DNA from 2 places in the Pannonibacter sp. I15F10I1 genome. Region 2 is predicted to be linked to the other one. Evidence: riboswitches for the same ligand, from Rfam matches in the RefSeq annotation. Region 2 holds a riboswitch; the other holds the start of a gene.
What was found. Region 2 has a riboswitch for S-adenosylmethionine ahead of IF10I1_RS09555 (O-succinylhomoserine sulfhydrylase). Riboswitches for the same ligand answer to the same signal wherever they lie in the genome.
Positions count from the first base shown of each region.

Region 1: linked by a shared signal. The riboswitch ahead of IF10I1_RS21260 (hypothetical protein) and the one ahead of IF10I1_RS09555 (O-succinylhomoserine sulfhydrylase) in region 2 are both predicted to bind S-adenosylmethionine.

Region 1 is NZ_FYAN01000029.1:81,115-88,314, forward strand. It holds gene IF10I1_RS21240 (hypothetical protein) at 1-487, shown strand, start outside; gene IF10I1_RS21245 (glutathione binding-like protein) at 549-1,253, opposite strand; gene IF10I1_RS21250 (SlyX family protein) at 1,423-1,629, shown strand; gene IF10I1_RS21255 (hypothetical protein) at 1,640-2,641, opposite strand; SAM-I-IV-variant riboswitch at 2,763-2,874, shown strand; gene IF10I1_RS21260 (hypothetical protein) at 2,921-3,232, shown strand; gene IF10I1_RS21265 (acyl-CoA thioesterase) at 3,516-3,932, opposite strand; gene IF10I1_RS21270 (Crp/Fnr family transcriptional regulator) at 3,954-4,643, opposite strand; gene IF10I1_RS21275 (ChbG/HpnK family deacetylase) at 4,876-5,673, opposite strand; gene IF10I1_RS21280 (glycosyltransferase family 39 protein) at 5,785-7,200, opposite strand, start outside.
Region 2 is NZ_FYAN01000011.1:227,591-234,790, forward strand. It holds gene IF10I1_RS09535 (3-hydroxyacyl-CoA dehydrogenase NAD-binding domain-containing protein) at 1-795, shown strand, start outside; gene IF10I1_RS09540 (lysine--tRNA ligase) at 1,175-2,833, opposite strand; gene IF10I1_RS09545 (tellurite resistance TerB family protein) at 3,059-3,472, shown strand; gene apaG (Co2+/Mg2+ efflux protein ApaG) at 3,495-3,887, opposite strand; gene IF10I1_RS09555 (O-succinylhomoserine sulfhydrylase) at 4,058-5,260, opposite strand; SAM riboswitch at 5,301-5,380, opposite strand; gene IF10I1_RS09560 (2'-deoxycytidine 5'-triphosphate deaminase) at 5,532-6,626, shown strand; gene IF10I1_RS09565 (alpha/beta fold hydrolase) at 6,701-7,200, opposite strand, start outside.

The sequences.
Region 1 (7,200 bases), on a different contig from region 2:
ATCCAATCTGGGCGAGGTGATCCGGGAAGACGCGATCACGAGTGTCAATCTCGCCGTGATCAATGATCAGTCGACCGGCCAGAATCTCGGCCTCGGCACGACAAGCCTGCAAGGCGCCAAGCTGGAGATCGAATTCGGCGGCGACTGGATCTGGAACTACAAGGGCTCCGTCCTGCTGGTGCAGGCGAAGAAACTCGATGTCGTGAACAGGTTCCCGTTCTACACGATCGACATCAACCAGATGAACACGCTGATTGCCACCACAAAGAACGGCTACTTCGGCGACAGCCCGGCCATCGGGCTCTACGTTTTCTACAACAGCTTTTCGGACGAAAACCCGGCCGATTTCGGCTGCACGATGATCAATGCCACAACGCTGCAGACACAGCTGACGCTGACGGGCCAGATCAACCAGAAGACGGCGCAGGTGTCTCCTACTCAGATGAAGACGGCCGGCTGGGCCCCCTGGTGGCAGATCTTTGCGTGATCCGGCCCATGTCGTGAAGTCCGGCCCGGCCTTGGCGCCGGGCCGGACTGATCCTTGTTTCTCAGCCCCGCGCCGGAATATTGACCGCCTTCTGGTTGGCCGGGCGGGCCATGCAGGCTTCGAACCAGCGCAGCACGTTCTTGCGGGTGGCAAGGTCCACGTGCTCTGCTGCCTCATAGAAGCCGGAGAGGGTGCGCAGCCAGGGCCATGAGGCCATGTCGGCGATGGTGTAGTCCGCGCCCATGATGAACTCGCGGCCCTCAAGACGCTGATCGAGCACACCCAGCAGGCGCTTCACCTCGTCGCGGTAACGCTCGAACGGGCGGCGGTCCTCATATTCGCGGCCGGCGAATTTGTGGAAGAAGCCGAGCTGGCCGGACATGGGGCCAAGGCCGCCCATCTGCCACATCAGCCACTGGATGGTCTCATACTTCCCGGCCGGATCCTCCGGCAGGAATTGGCCCGTCTTTTCCGCAAGATAGATGAGGATGGCACCCGATTCCCAGATGCCGAAAGGCTTTCCGTCCGGGCCATTGGGGTCGATGATGGCGGGGATCTTGTTGTTCGGGTTCAGCGACAGGAACTCGGGCGTCATCTGGTCACTGGAGCCGAAATCCACCAGATGCGGCTCATAGGCAAGGCCCGCTTCTTCCAGGAAGGCGCTGACCTTGATGCCATTCGGCGTCGGCAGGGAGTAAAGCTGGATACGGTCAGGATGCTGGGCCGGCCACTTCCGGGTGATCGGAAAATCCGCAAGGCTTGTCATGTTCGGGCTTTCGCTCTTGTGCCAAAGGGCGGGAGGGGAGATAAGACGCGAGGCAGAGCACCCCGCTTGTCTAACTTAAGCATCTTGTCCGCCCTGCCAAGACCGTACCCTGTCAGAATTTCCAAACCTGCGGCTGAGAAGCGGCCACATATCACGAGAGGCCCTTGCCATGATGGATGAAGACCGCGTCGTGAATCTGGAGATCGGCCTTGCCCATGCCATCCGCACCATCGACGACCTCAACGCCGTGGTCATCGAGCAGGGCAAGCAGATCGAGCGGCTGACGCGCAAGCTGAGGGAAATGACGGACCAGATCGACGAGCTGATCGAGACGGGCATTTCCGCCCATCCCGTCACCCGCCCGCCGCATTATTGAGTGCGAACACTCAATTGTTCACGAAGCCATCGATCATCGAGACGATGGACTGGCTTTGCGCGGTCTTCGCATTGGCATTCGGGTTCGTTACAGGGAACAGATTGAAGAACTCGCGGGCGTAATATTCGTTACCGCTGGCGATTTGCGGACCTGCGACATCATAGTTGTTCGTCGCAAAGGACGCATTCTGCTGGTATTGGCCAAGCCAGTCATACTTGTTCCAGATCGTGGCACCAGCCACATTGCCAGCCAGAGAGGCAAAGTTCTGGCCGGCGTACCAGTTGGCAAGCGCGGCCGGTGTCATCAGCGTATGGCCCGTATGCACCTGGTTGCGCGCCGTGGGCACCAGCGCAATGCTGGCGGCATAGGCAGCTCCCGTACCCTGCGCCGTCGCAACCTGATTGGGCTGAATGCGGAAATCCATCAGACAGAGCGGCCGGAGGCGCTTGTTGATCTTGGATGGAAAGAACGAACTTTCCCAACCTGCATTCTTGCGCGCCCAGAATGTGCCCTCGAGCGCCCCTGCATTCACATAGTAGAGGCCGGTCGGGCCCGTTGCCTGCGACCGCCCATTCATGTCCACCAGATCGCCTGTCGTGATCGCCTGCGCATTTGCAATCATGGCGGCAATCGTCGCCTGAAAATCAGCAAGGGAAACGCCGAGGCGGACAAAGACATAATACTTGCTCTTGTAGACCGGCCCCTGAACCTGCTGAAGACTGGACGAAAGCGCCGTACGCGGGTTGGTGATCTGATTGATCATCCCCGCCACCGCAAAATAGACGCGCGTGCGGGCCGTAGTCGCCAGAAAGCCGGCCTGATGCAACGGCCTGAACCGGGTCGTATTGTCCGACCCCGCCAATCCGTAATAGGTGCTTGGCAACTGAGTGCCCTGCAACACGAGATGATCCTCGTAGTTGCTGCTTTCCGCCCGCGGATCCAGCCGCACGGTGCCGAAGCCCGCATTGTTCGCATCGATCATCTGCAAGGTGGCATCGGTCTGCTGGGGCATCTGACTCTCCCGGAAAGGGCGGCGGCTCGGCCGGATTTTCGCTCTGTCAGATAGACGCAGAGCGGGAGGCAGACGTGAAATTCCCGCTGATTGACCCCGCAAAAGGTTTGTGCCATAAAGCCCGCATCATCAAGAGAAGGGCTGGCGCCCTCGCCAACCTGCCCGGCCGGGCAAGGTGGTCCCCGCAAAGGGATGTGGCCATGGGGAAACCCAGGGCAACCAAGCGGTCAGAACGTCAATGCGCCAGTCCTCCTCGGGCAACCGAAGGAGGATTTTTTAATGTCGAGAAGAGAGAGTAACGCCGTGAACGCATCCGTCCAGATTGTCCTGGCCGGGGCACAGCTGAAGGACCTGGCCGCACCTGCCGCCCGTTCTTCCCTGACCGCCTCGGAGTTTTATGTCCTGCAGCGCCTGCGTCAGTTGAAACTGACTGCCGCGCTCCGCCGTACACATGCGCCGCTGACCTCAGAGATGCGCAAGACACGGGTGGAAGGGCTGATCGCACTGTGGAACACAGGTTGTTCCAAAGCGGTCGACGAGAGCCTTTACGCCGATCTCGAGCGTCGCGCCCGGCAGAGCTTTCCCGGCTGAACCGCCGCGGAACCCGTTCCCGAACCACGCTATTTTCACGTGCCATGGCTGAAAAGCCTTGCGCTTCGTGCTGTTCCGCCTGCCCCCAAACAGGCCACAAGCCGGTCAGGACTGCCTGACCGGCTTCTTCTTTCTGTTCGTCATGGCAAGACGAAAGTGGAGAGGCTTTCACCAATGGACTGATGCCAAGGCTTTCGATGCCGACGCATCACGCCTTGAAATCGCTCAGGCGCCGCACGGGCTTGACCGCCCCTCAATGAGCCCGGCTCACCCGGAGCTGACCTCAGCACTCCGCCGGAACCGGACGCGGACGGCCATCCTCATCCACGGCGACGAAGGTGAACATCGCTTCGGTCACCTTTTCCCGCTGGCCATAGCGGTGGCGCAGGGCCCAGGCTTCCATGTTGATTTCCATGGAGGACCGGCCGATCCGGCCAACGCGGGTGTAGATGCACAGCACATCACCCACATGCACCGGACGGATGAATTTCATCCGGTCGATTGCAATGGTCACAACGCGGCCACTGGCGCGCTGGCCAGCGGCAATGCCGCCTGCAAGGTCCATCTGCGACAGCACCCAGCCGCCGAAAATGTCGCCCGAGGCGTTGGTATCGGCCGGCATGGCCATAGTGCGAAGGGTCAGGTCACCGGTTGGCTGTTCGGTTTCTGCGTCCGAAGTGGCTGTCACATGGCTCTCCATGAAAGACGGTGGGGAGGAAAATCAGAGGGTTGCGGCCTGCTTGAGCACTTCGGGGCGCTCGAGGCAGTAATAACCGGAGATACGGCTGATGGTGCCGAGCCGCTTCCAGTCGTTCAGCACGCGGCTGACATTCTCGCGCGCAGCACCTGCCATATTGGCAATCTCGGACTGGCTGAGCTTGTAGTGAATGAGGATGCGGCCGTTATCCAGCGGCTTGCCGAAGGTCTCCGACAGCTGCATCAGCGTCTGAGCCACGCGGCCCGGCAGCGGCAGGAAGGAACGGGCGGCCAGAACATCGTTGGACTGCCGCAGCCGCTTGCCGACGATGGACAGCATGTGCCGGTAGAGCTGCGGGTTTTCATCGGCAAAGCGCTCGAAAGCGGACTTGTCGATGAAGGCGAGCCGTGCCGCCTTCAGCGCCGTGACAGTGGCCGAGCGCGGGCGCCCATCGAGCAGCGCCAGTTCACCCACCAGATCCCCCGGCCCCAGCACGGCGAGCAGCTGCTCATCCCCTTCGACGGACAGAATGGAGACCTTGAGGGAACCTTCCAGAATGGCGTAGCAGCCATTGCCCGGATCGCCGGTCTCGAACAGGATCGCTCCCTGGTTCACCTTCATCGGACGCGCCAGACGGGTGAGCCCGTCCGCCAGCTCTGACGGCAGCCCCTCGAGAGTGAAGCTGTTGTCGAGAAAACCCTTGAGATCCGACACGAGACGCTGCCCCTTGGCTCATGGCAGACACACGGCCCTGCGCCGCCCGCCTGCCCAGTAAAAATTGTCTACCCTGCCTCTGGCAATCTCGCAAAAACTGCCCATATCCACAATAGCAGACAGCGAGAGCTGTTTGCCTCCTCCCGAAGAACGGCTCCAGCCCCCACTGGAGCCGTTTCCGTTTGCGGAAGGCAGATCGAGGACTGGCAGGAGAAAACCGGCTGGTACGCCTTCAGTAAAGGAAGATGTCCTTCTCTGCCAGTGTGTTGAAGAATTTGAGGCTTTTGAGCACGGCAAAATGCCGCTCGCGCCTTGCAAGCTCCGCCTTTGGCAGTTGCCGCCGCAGACGGTCATCGATGATCGCAGGCCGCGCCACGACGAAAGCCATTTCAGGAAGTCCGTCGAAGTGATGCCTCAGCGCCTCCTGCAGTTCCGCCTCGGTTGGCGGGTCCGGCAGCATGGGGCCGCTGGCCAGCAGCGGAAAGCCAAGCTTCAACACAAAGCGGCTGAAACGGCGCAGCGCCCGCCCTTCCCCTTGCGGGTAGATGAGAAGCGGACGGGTGGCAAGGCCCTCAGCCTCCACCGACCGTGCCAGCAGCCGAACCAGAGCCCGGTGGCGCATCAGGCCATCGGACAGGGTGATGAATTGCGGTTCAGCGCCGAAATGTGCCATGAAGCTGCGGATCTGGGCGGCCATCTCCTCAAGGATGATTTCGTCGGGCAGCAGCCCGAAACCTGCGCGGCGGCCAAACCAGCCGGGGCTGCGGAAGGATGGCCCCAGTTCCTGCCGCCAGCGGGGGCTCATCGGCATGCCGAAGGCGCCTGTCAGCGTCAGGGTCAGGCCAACCAGTGCATGACCTGCGCCGCCATCCACGACCTCGCGCAAGGGCGCATATTCACGCCGCCACAACTCGGAGAAAGCAAGACAGCCCACCGCGCTGAGGCGGCCCTGCGCCAAAAGCTTGCGGATCGCCCGGTCCGTGCCGAACGCGAAGCCATAATCGACTGCCGCCAGGGTGATCCGTTTCATTCCGCCCCCTACCCGCAATTTATCGCGGGGCACCATGCCTCTTTGCTAACCGCAAAAAGGCTTGGAATACAATCGGAAACAGAAATTCAGGCATAACCTTGCGGCATCAGCCTATTGCGCAGACATCCAGAGAGCGGGATCAATCGGCTCCAGCGGCGGCCCTTCCGGCTGATCGATGACATAGACCAAGAGGTCCTCAAGCGGCACGCCCTCAACCTTGCGCGTGAGGGTTGCCACAAGCTCCACCCGGCCAAAGGTCTCCGACAGCCGCTCGGCCGCATCGCGCCGTGCTTCGGTGACATAGAGCCCCGGCACGGAGAACAGCTCCGGCCCCGGCTGCGGCATCATCACATAGCGGATGCGGTCATTGAGCTGGATGACAGGAATCTCACCCCGGAAGGCAAAGGCCATCTGGCCATTGAGGCCGTAGCCCATGGTGGCGATGTAGCCAGCCCCTTGCGCATCGGCGATCTGGCGCAGTTCATCATGGATCTGCTGCCAGCCGCGCATCTGGAACGTGGGGTCCTTGCGGGCGAACTTGCCGGTGAAGGGCGACACCGCATGCACCTGCACTGCTGCGCCAAGGCCAAGCCCCAGCACAACCGCCACCGCCGCAAGCCCGCGCCAGAAGCGTGCTGTGCTGCCAGCCACAAACACCGCCGCCATGATGCAGAAGGCCGGGAACACGGGCGCCGGCCAGTTGCCCTGCACACGCGAATGCAGCGCATGGACGAGCAGATAGGCAAGAAACGGCAGCGTCGTCAGCACGATCAGCCCGGCGCCTGCCTCGCCCTTGCCCATGCGCCGGACCAGTTGCCACAGCCCGGCCAGGGCAGGAATCGCCACAAGCGGATTGAGCAGGCCCAGGAAGGCGCCGATGAATTCGATGATGAACTTTTCCGTCCAGTCACCCCGCCCGGCGCGGCCGAACTGCTTGTAGAACGAAGCCCAGTCATGGCCCGCATTCCACATCAGCACCGGCGACAGCACGGCAAGAGCAATGAGCCCGCCCGCCCATAGCTGCCAGGAGAGGAACCAGCGGCGGTTGGCGGGCATCAGCAGCCACAGCACGATCCCGGCGCCAAGGAACAGCACGGAATATTTGGAGACGAGCCCAAGACCTGCGAACAGCCCAACTGCCAGCCACCAGCTGGGTTTTCCTGAAGCGGTGAGTTCCGCCAGAGCCCAGAGCGTCAGACCCCAGAAGAACACGGAAGGCGCATCAGGCGTTGCCAGCACAGCGCCGATGCCGACCAGCAGCGTCGCGTTGAGAAACAGCACGGACAGCCCGGCCACACGCGGGCCGAACAGCAGGAAGGCCGTGCGCCACAGCGCCAGCGACCCAATGGCCGCCGACAGGATGCTGACGAGCCGCAGCCCCAGCGCCGTGTCACCGGCCATCTGCTGGCCCAGCCAGATCCACCAGGCCACCATCGGCGGGTGGTCGTAATAGCCGAAAGCCGGATAGAGGCCCCAGAGCCGGTAATAGCCCTCGTCCTCGACGATATAGGCACTGGCCCCCGTCCA
Region 2 (7,200 bases):
GTGATCCTCGGCAAGAAGACCTCGGACAAGGCGCTGGCCATGGCGCTGGACTACATCAAGGCCATCAAGAAGACGCCGATCGTCGTCAACGACAGCCGCGGCTTCTACACCTCGCGCGTGGTCATGACCTATGTCCGCGAAGGCCTGATGATGCTGGCCGATGGCGTTCCGGCAGCCATGATCGAGAATGCGGGCAAGATGGCTGGCATGCCGGTCGGCCCGCTGTCGCTGGGTGATGAAGTGGCGCTGGACCTTGCCTGGAAGATCGTCTCGGCCACCCGCAAGGACCTTGGCGTCAACTATGTGGAAGGCCCGCTCGACAACATCCTTGAGGAGATGGTGGTCAAGCGCGAGCGCTTCGGCCGCAAGAACGGCAAGGGCTTCTATGACTATGCAGGCAAGGAAAAGAGCCTGTGGCCCGGCATTCCGGAAGTCGTGGGCAAGCCCAAGGCAGCCGATCACTTCAACATCGAGGAGCTGAAGCAGCGGCTGCTGGTGATGCAGGCGCTGGAAACCGCCCGCATCTTCGAGGAAAAGTGCCTGACGGACGTGCGCGAGGCCGATGTCGGCTCGATCCTCGGCTTCGGCTTCGCCCCCTATACCGGCGGCACGCTGAGCTACATCGACATGATGGGCACCCATGCCTTCGTGGAGCTGTGCAAGAAGTTCACCAAGAAGTGGGGCCCGCGCTTCAAGCCCAACCGCCTGCTGCGCGAAATGGCCAAGACCAACGAGAGCTTCTACGGCAAGTTCCCGCCCAAGGCCGAAGCCGCCGTCACGGCGGATGCAGCCTGACAGGTTCTGCAAGTTAGCCTCGACGCCCGGCCATGTGCCGGGCGTTTTGCTTTCTACGCTGTTCACTTACGCGAAGCAGTGATGGAACGGGCATGTCGCGGGGCTGCCCGTCTGGAGAGACCACGGCATGGATGCCATGGTCGAGCCACGGCATGACGGAGCGAGTGGTTCAGGTTTCGAGACAGCTCTTCTGCGGATACGGCCCCACATGCTAGGCGAGATTTCCGCACAAACCTCCCCATTTTCGTCATGCCATGGCTCGACCATGGCATCCACGCCGTTACCCGTCATCACGAGAAGCGGTGTGCCCTGCCCAAAAAACAAAACCGCCGCAGACTTAGCAGACTGCGGCGGCTGAGAATGTCAGAACGGCAAGATATCAGGCAGCCAGTTCGCCGCTGAGGGCCTTGGCGATCAGGGCGCGGGTCTCGGCGATGCCGTAGAGTGCCACGAAGGAGCCGAAACGCGGGCCCTGTTCGAGGCCCAGCAGCACCTTGTAGAGCGCCTGGAACCAGGCCACCGACACGCCGGGGCCGCCGTCCGGGCTCTTCTTCGTCTGGTCCTGATAGCGCTCGATCTTGCGCGCCACATCCAGAACCGCGTCCTGAATGGTGTTGCCATCGGCACCGGCCGGCAGGGCGGCGAGCGATGCATCGAGCGCTTCGAGAGCGGCCCGCTCCACATCGTCCGGTGCACGGAACTGCTTGGACGGCTTCACGAAGTCATCGAAGTAGCGGATCGCATAGGTGACCAGTTCATCCAGCTTCGGATGGGTGTCCTTGGTCACGCCCGGCGCATAGCGGGTGATGAAGGCCCAGAGCACGTCCTTGTTCTCGGCGTTGGAGGCCGAGACGAGGTTCAGCAGCATGGCAAAAGGCACCGGCGAGCTGGTCGCGGGCACGTTGCCGGAATGGATGTGCCAGGCCGGGTTCATCAGCTTCTGTTCCGGCGTCATCTCCGCGAACTTGCCCGCAAAGGCGAGATATTCGTCCACGGCACGCGGGATCACGTCGAAATAGAGCTTCTTCGCGGTCTTGGGCTTCTGGAACATGTAGAGCGCAAGGCTCTCCGGCGAGGCATAGGTCAGCCACTCATCGATGGTCAGACCGTTGCCCTTGGACTTGGAGATCTTGGAGCCGTCATCAGCCAGGAACAGCTCATAGACGAAATGCTCCGGCGGGGTGCCGCCCAGCACTTCGCAGATGCGGTCATAGACCGGCATGTTCGGGCCATGGTCCTTGCCGAACATCTCGAAGTCAACGTTGAGCGCGGCCCAGCGGGCGCCGAAGTCCGGCTTCCACTGCAGCTTCACCTTGCCGCCGGTGACCGGCAGGGTCACGTCGGTGCCGTCCTCATCCTCAAACGTGATGGTGCCTTCGCGGGCATTCACGTCCTTCATCGGCACATAGAGCACGCGGCCGGAGATGGGCGAGATCGGCAGGAACGGGCTGTAGGTGGCGCGGCGCTCTTCGCCCAGCGTCGGCAGCATCACGTCCATCAGTTCCTGATACTTCTCGACGGCCTTCAGCAGGATGCCATCCAGCTTGCCGGACTTGTAATACTCGGTCGCGCTGGCGAATTCGTACTCGAAACCAAAGGTGTCGAGGAAGCGGCGCAGCATGGCGTTGTTGTGGTCGCCAAAGCTCTTGTAGTCCCCGCCGAAGGGGTTCGGCACCACCGTCAGCGGCATCTGCAGATAGGGCTTCAGCGCTTCCTGATCCGGCACGTTTTCCGGGATCTTGCGCATGCCGTCCATATCGTCGGAAAAGCACAGCAGCCGGGTCGGGATCTTGTGTTCGGTGAGGATGCGGAAGGCCGTGCGCACCATGGTCGTGCGCGCCACCTCGCCGAAGGTCCCGATGTGGGGCAGGCCCGAGGGGCCGTAGCCCGTTTCGAACAGGACCGGGATCGAGGGATCACGTTTCTCGATGCGCTTCACCAGTTTGCGGGCTTCCTCGAACGGCCAGGCCTTGGAGGTCCGGGCCGCCTCGACAAAAGCGGGCGACAGGTCAAGCGAAGGGAGGGAACGTTCACTCATAATCTCAGATGGTCCGTGATGTTTTCGGGAATCCGGTTCCGTTGCCCGCGAGATCCTGCGGGCGGCCGGAGCGCGGACACTAGAAAAGCCGCGGGCTTGCGTCAATCAAACTCTGCCCGCAGGAAGGCCGCGCAGGCACAAATATTTGCGGCCCTTCTTGAAGGCGGCCTGCCGAAGCATTACCCATTGAGCCTTGAAACTGTTCAACAGGACCGTGCAGCCACAATGAGCAAGCCGTTCAGCATCCAGGAAGCCCTGATCTATGTCATGGTCATCACATCGGCCTCCGATGGGCTGATGACCGACAATGAGCTTGCCACCATCGGCGACGTGACCCGCATGCTGCCGGTTTTCGACGGCTTCGACCCGGCCAACGTGCTGCCGGCGGCCCAGCGCTGCACCCAGCTGCTGCAGGCCGAGGACGGCATGAATGACGTGCTGACCATCATCGCCGAGACCCTGCCGCACCTGCTCTATGACACGGCCTATGCGCTGGCTGTGGAGGTGGCTGCCTCCGACATTGCGGTCTCGAAGGAAGAGCTGCGCATCCTGCAGCTCCTGCGCGACCGGTTCCGCCTCGACAAGCTGACCTGCGCCGCCATCGAGCGCGGCGCCATCGCCCGCTACCGGCTCGCCTGAGCAGCCTCCGGCGGAGTGGGTTTCAGTTCAGAAACCCGCGCCGGTTCGGAGTGTCCAGCGAGAAGGGCGGGATGGAGACATTCATCATGCGCCCGTCCGGCAGCTCCATAAGATAGGCGCCTTCCATGATGCCGGAGGGCGTGGTCAGCGGGCAGCCGGAGGAATATTCAAAGGCTTCGCCCGGCTTGATGACCGGCTCTTCCCCGACCACACCCGGCCCTTCCACTTCCTGCATCTGGCCGTTGCCGTCCGTAATCAGCCAGTGGCGGCGGCGCAACTGGACCGGCACATCCCCGAGATTGACGATCTCGACGGTATAGCCCCAGACATAGCTCCCCTCTTCCGGCGAGGACTGGTCCGCCAGATAGAAGGGTTCGACTGTGACCTGTATCCCGTTGGTAACGGCCCGGTACATGGCCTTCCGGCTCCTCAACAATTCGTGAAGCGGATCAGGCTGTTGCCGGCTCCGCGTGTCATTTTCAAGATATAGAGCGCCGCAACGCACACGAAAAGTGCAAGCGTGAAAATGACTGACGGGGTGGAGTGCTTTCAAGCACTCCACCCCGTCCTGATATAGTCCCGTGCTCAGCGGGCCGCCGCCAGCGCCCGCTCGATGTCCTCGAGAAGGTCCAGCGGATCTTCGAGGCCCACGGACAGGCGCAGCATGCCTTCGGTGATGCCCAGCTCCAGCCGCGCCTCTTCGGCAACGCTCTTGTGCGTGGTGGTGGATGGATGGGTGATCAGGCTCTTGGCATCGCCCAGATTGTTGGACAGCTTGATCACTTCCAGCGCATTGGTGAAGGCGAAGGCTGCCGCCTTGCCGCCTTTCAGCTCGAAGGCCAGCATGGTCGAGCCGCCGCGCATCTGCTTGCGGGCGACGGCGGCCTGCGGATGGTCGTCACGGCCCGGATAGATCAGGCGTGCGATTGCCGGATCACCCGCCAGACGGTCCGCAATGCGGGCCGCGCTGGAAGACTGCTGGGCAACACGCAGCGGCAGCGTCTCCAGCCCCTTCAGCAGCACCCAGGCATTGAACGGGCTCATGGCCGGGCCGGTGTGCTTGACCAGCGGCAGCACTTCTTCCTCGATCCACTTGGCATCGGACAGGACGACACCGCCAAGGCAGCGGCCCTGGCCGTCGATGTGCTTGGTGGCCGAATAGACCACAACATCGGCGCCCAGCTTCAGCGGCGACTGGAAGATCGGCGTGGCGAAGACGTTATCGATGATGACGCGGGCGCCAACGGCATGAGCGATCTCCGCAACGGCGGCGATATCGATCACATCCAGCGTCGGATTGGTCGGGCTCTCCAGGAAGACAGCCTTGGTGTTCGGCTTCACCGCAGCGCGCCACTGGTCCAGATCCGTGCCATCCACCAGCGTGCTGGTGACGCCAAAACGCGGCAGCAGGGTTTCAACGATGTAACGGCAGGAGCCGAAGAGCGCCTTGGCGGCAACCACATGATCACCGGCCTTGACCGAGGCCATCAGCGCCAGATTGACGGCGGCCATGCCGCTGGCGGTGCCGATGGCCGCTTCCGCCTCTTCCAGTTCGCACATGCGCTGCTCGAACATGGCAACGGTGGGGTTGGAATAGCGCGAATAGACATAGCCCGGATCCTCGCCGTTGAAGCGCGCTTCTGCTGCTTCCGCATTGGCGTAGACGAAGCCCTGCGTCAGGAAGATGGCTTCGGAGGTCTCGCCATGCTGGGAGCGGACAGTGCCACCATGCACAAGACGGGTGGCCGGACGCAGGGGGCGGGAGGACGGGGTATCGGATGCGCTCATCGGTCTTCGCTCCAGAAACAAAAAACCGGCCATAAAGGCCGGGTGTTTCTCCCCGGCCTCTTTAGCAACTTCTTTAACGTGGCTGCAAGCCGGCCGGCTCAAATCACCACGGATCCTGTCTGCAAATACGCCTTTCATGGCCAGTGGTCAATCTTTGCCAGCCATGGACCCGCCATGAAAGGGTTGGCCAAGACCCTGCCATCGGCTAATGACAGCGCAGAGGAAGATAACGCCCCTCCCCGGCTCCCCCCGGCTCCATGAAAGGCTTGCCATGCGCCCAGACGGCATTCTGCCCGCCCACATGATCGAGGACATGTTCCGCGCCGGAACGATCCGCAGCGAGCTGGCGCCTGTCGACGGCCAGATTCAGCCAGCCAGCCTTGACCTGCGCCTCGGGGGGCTTGCCTACCGGGTGCGCGCCAGCTTCCTGCCGGGCAATGGCGTCGCCGTCGCCGACAAGCTGGATGCCTTCGCGCTGCATACCATCGACCTGACGCGCGGCGCCGTGCTGGAAACGGGCTGCGTCTATATCGTGCCCTTGCAGGAAAGCCTGGCGCTGCCCGATGCCATCTCGGCGACCGCCAACCCGAAAAGCTCCACCGGGCGGCTTGATGTCTTCACCCGCGTCATCACCGATGGCGGGCGCGCCTTTGACACGGTGCCGGCCGGCTACAACGGGCCGCTCTATGCGGAAATCTCGCCGCTCACCTTCCCCATTCTGGTGCGCAGCGGCTCCCGCCTGTCGCAGATCCGGTTCCGCGCCGGTGAGCCGCTGATCCCGGACAGCGAGCTGGAAGACGTGCATGCGCGCCTACGCCTTGTTTCTGGCGGCATGGAGCGCATCGGCGGCGGCGTGCAACTGTCCATCGATCTGGAAGGCTCCGGCGATGGCAGCCTCGTCGGCTACCGCGCCAAGCACCACACGGGCGTCATCGACGTGGACCTGAAGGATGCGCATCACCCGCTCGACTTCTGGGACCCGATCTACCGGCGCGGGGCGGCCGAACTGGTGCTCGACCCGAACGAGTTCTACATTCTCGTCAGCCAGGAAGCGGTGCATGTGCCGCCGGATTTTGCCGCCGAGATGGTGCCCTTCGATCCGCTGGTGGGAGAATTCCGCGTGCATTACGCCGGTTTCTTCGATCCCGGCTTTGGCCACAGCACCGCGGGCGGCACAGGCTCACGCGCCGTGCTGGAAGTGCGCTCGCACGACGTGCCCTTCATTCTGGAGCATGGCCAGACGGTCGGGCGGCTCGTCTATGAGCACATGGCCGAACGCCCGCACCGGCTCTATGGCGAGGGCATCGGCTCCAACTATCAGGGCCAGGAGCTGAAGCTCTCCAAACACTTCCGCGCGCTCAGCTGATATGAACTCCCGATGAGCCTGGCTCATCGGGAATTGCTCAAGCCCGGTGCGGCCAGCGCACCGGACCTGCAATCTCAGGCGGCCAGAACCTTGCGGGCAAACTCTGCAACGGCCTTGGCGGTGGCGGTGATGTTGCTGTCCCAGGTCGCGGGCGACTGGCCGCGGGGCCCGAGGTCGTGGTTGCCGTCTTCGAGGAACAGGATCTCGCAGGTGCCCGGCAGGGTCACGTCTTCCAGCTCGGCCTGACTGCCGAAGGGATCACGCTCGCCCTGTGCAATGAAGATGGGGCGGCGGGCCTGTTCCAGCGGCTCAAGGCGCCAGACATCGGACTTGCCCTGCGGGTGGAACGGATAGCCGATGCAGACAACGCCCTTCACACGGCCCGGCAGCGAAGCGCCGGCCGTCAGCATGGCGGCAACGCGCCCGCCCATGGACTTGCCGCCAATGAGGAACGGGCCTTGCACCTCACTCATCAGCGCCTGCATGGCCTTCTGATAGGCCCCGACCAGCAGTTCGGCCTTCGGCGGCGGGGCCTTCTTGGCCGTGGTACGGCGGGCGGCCATATAGGGAAACT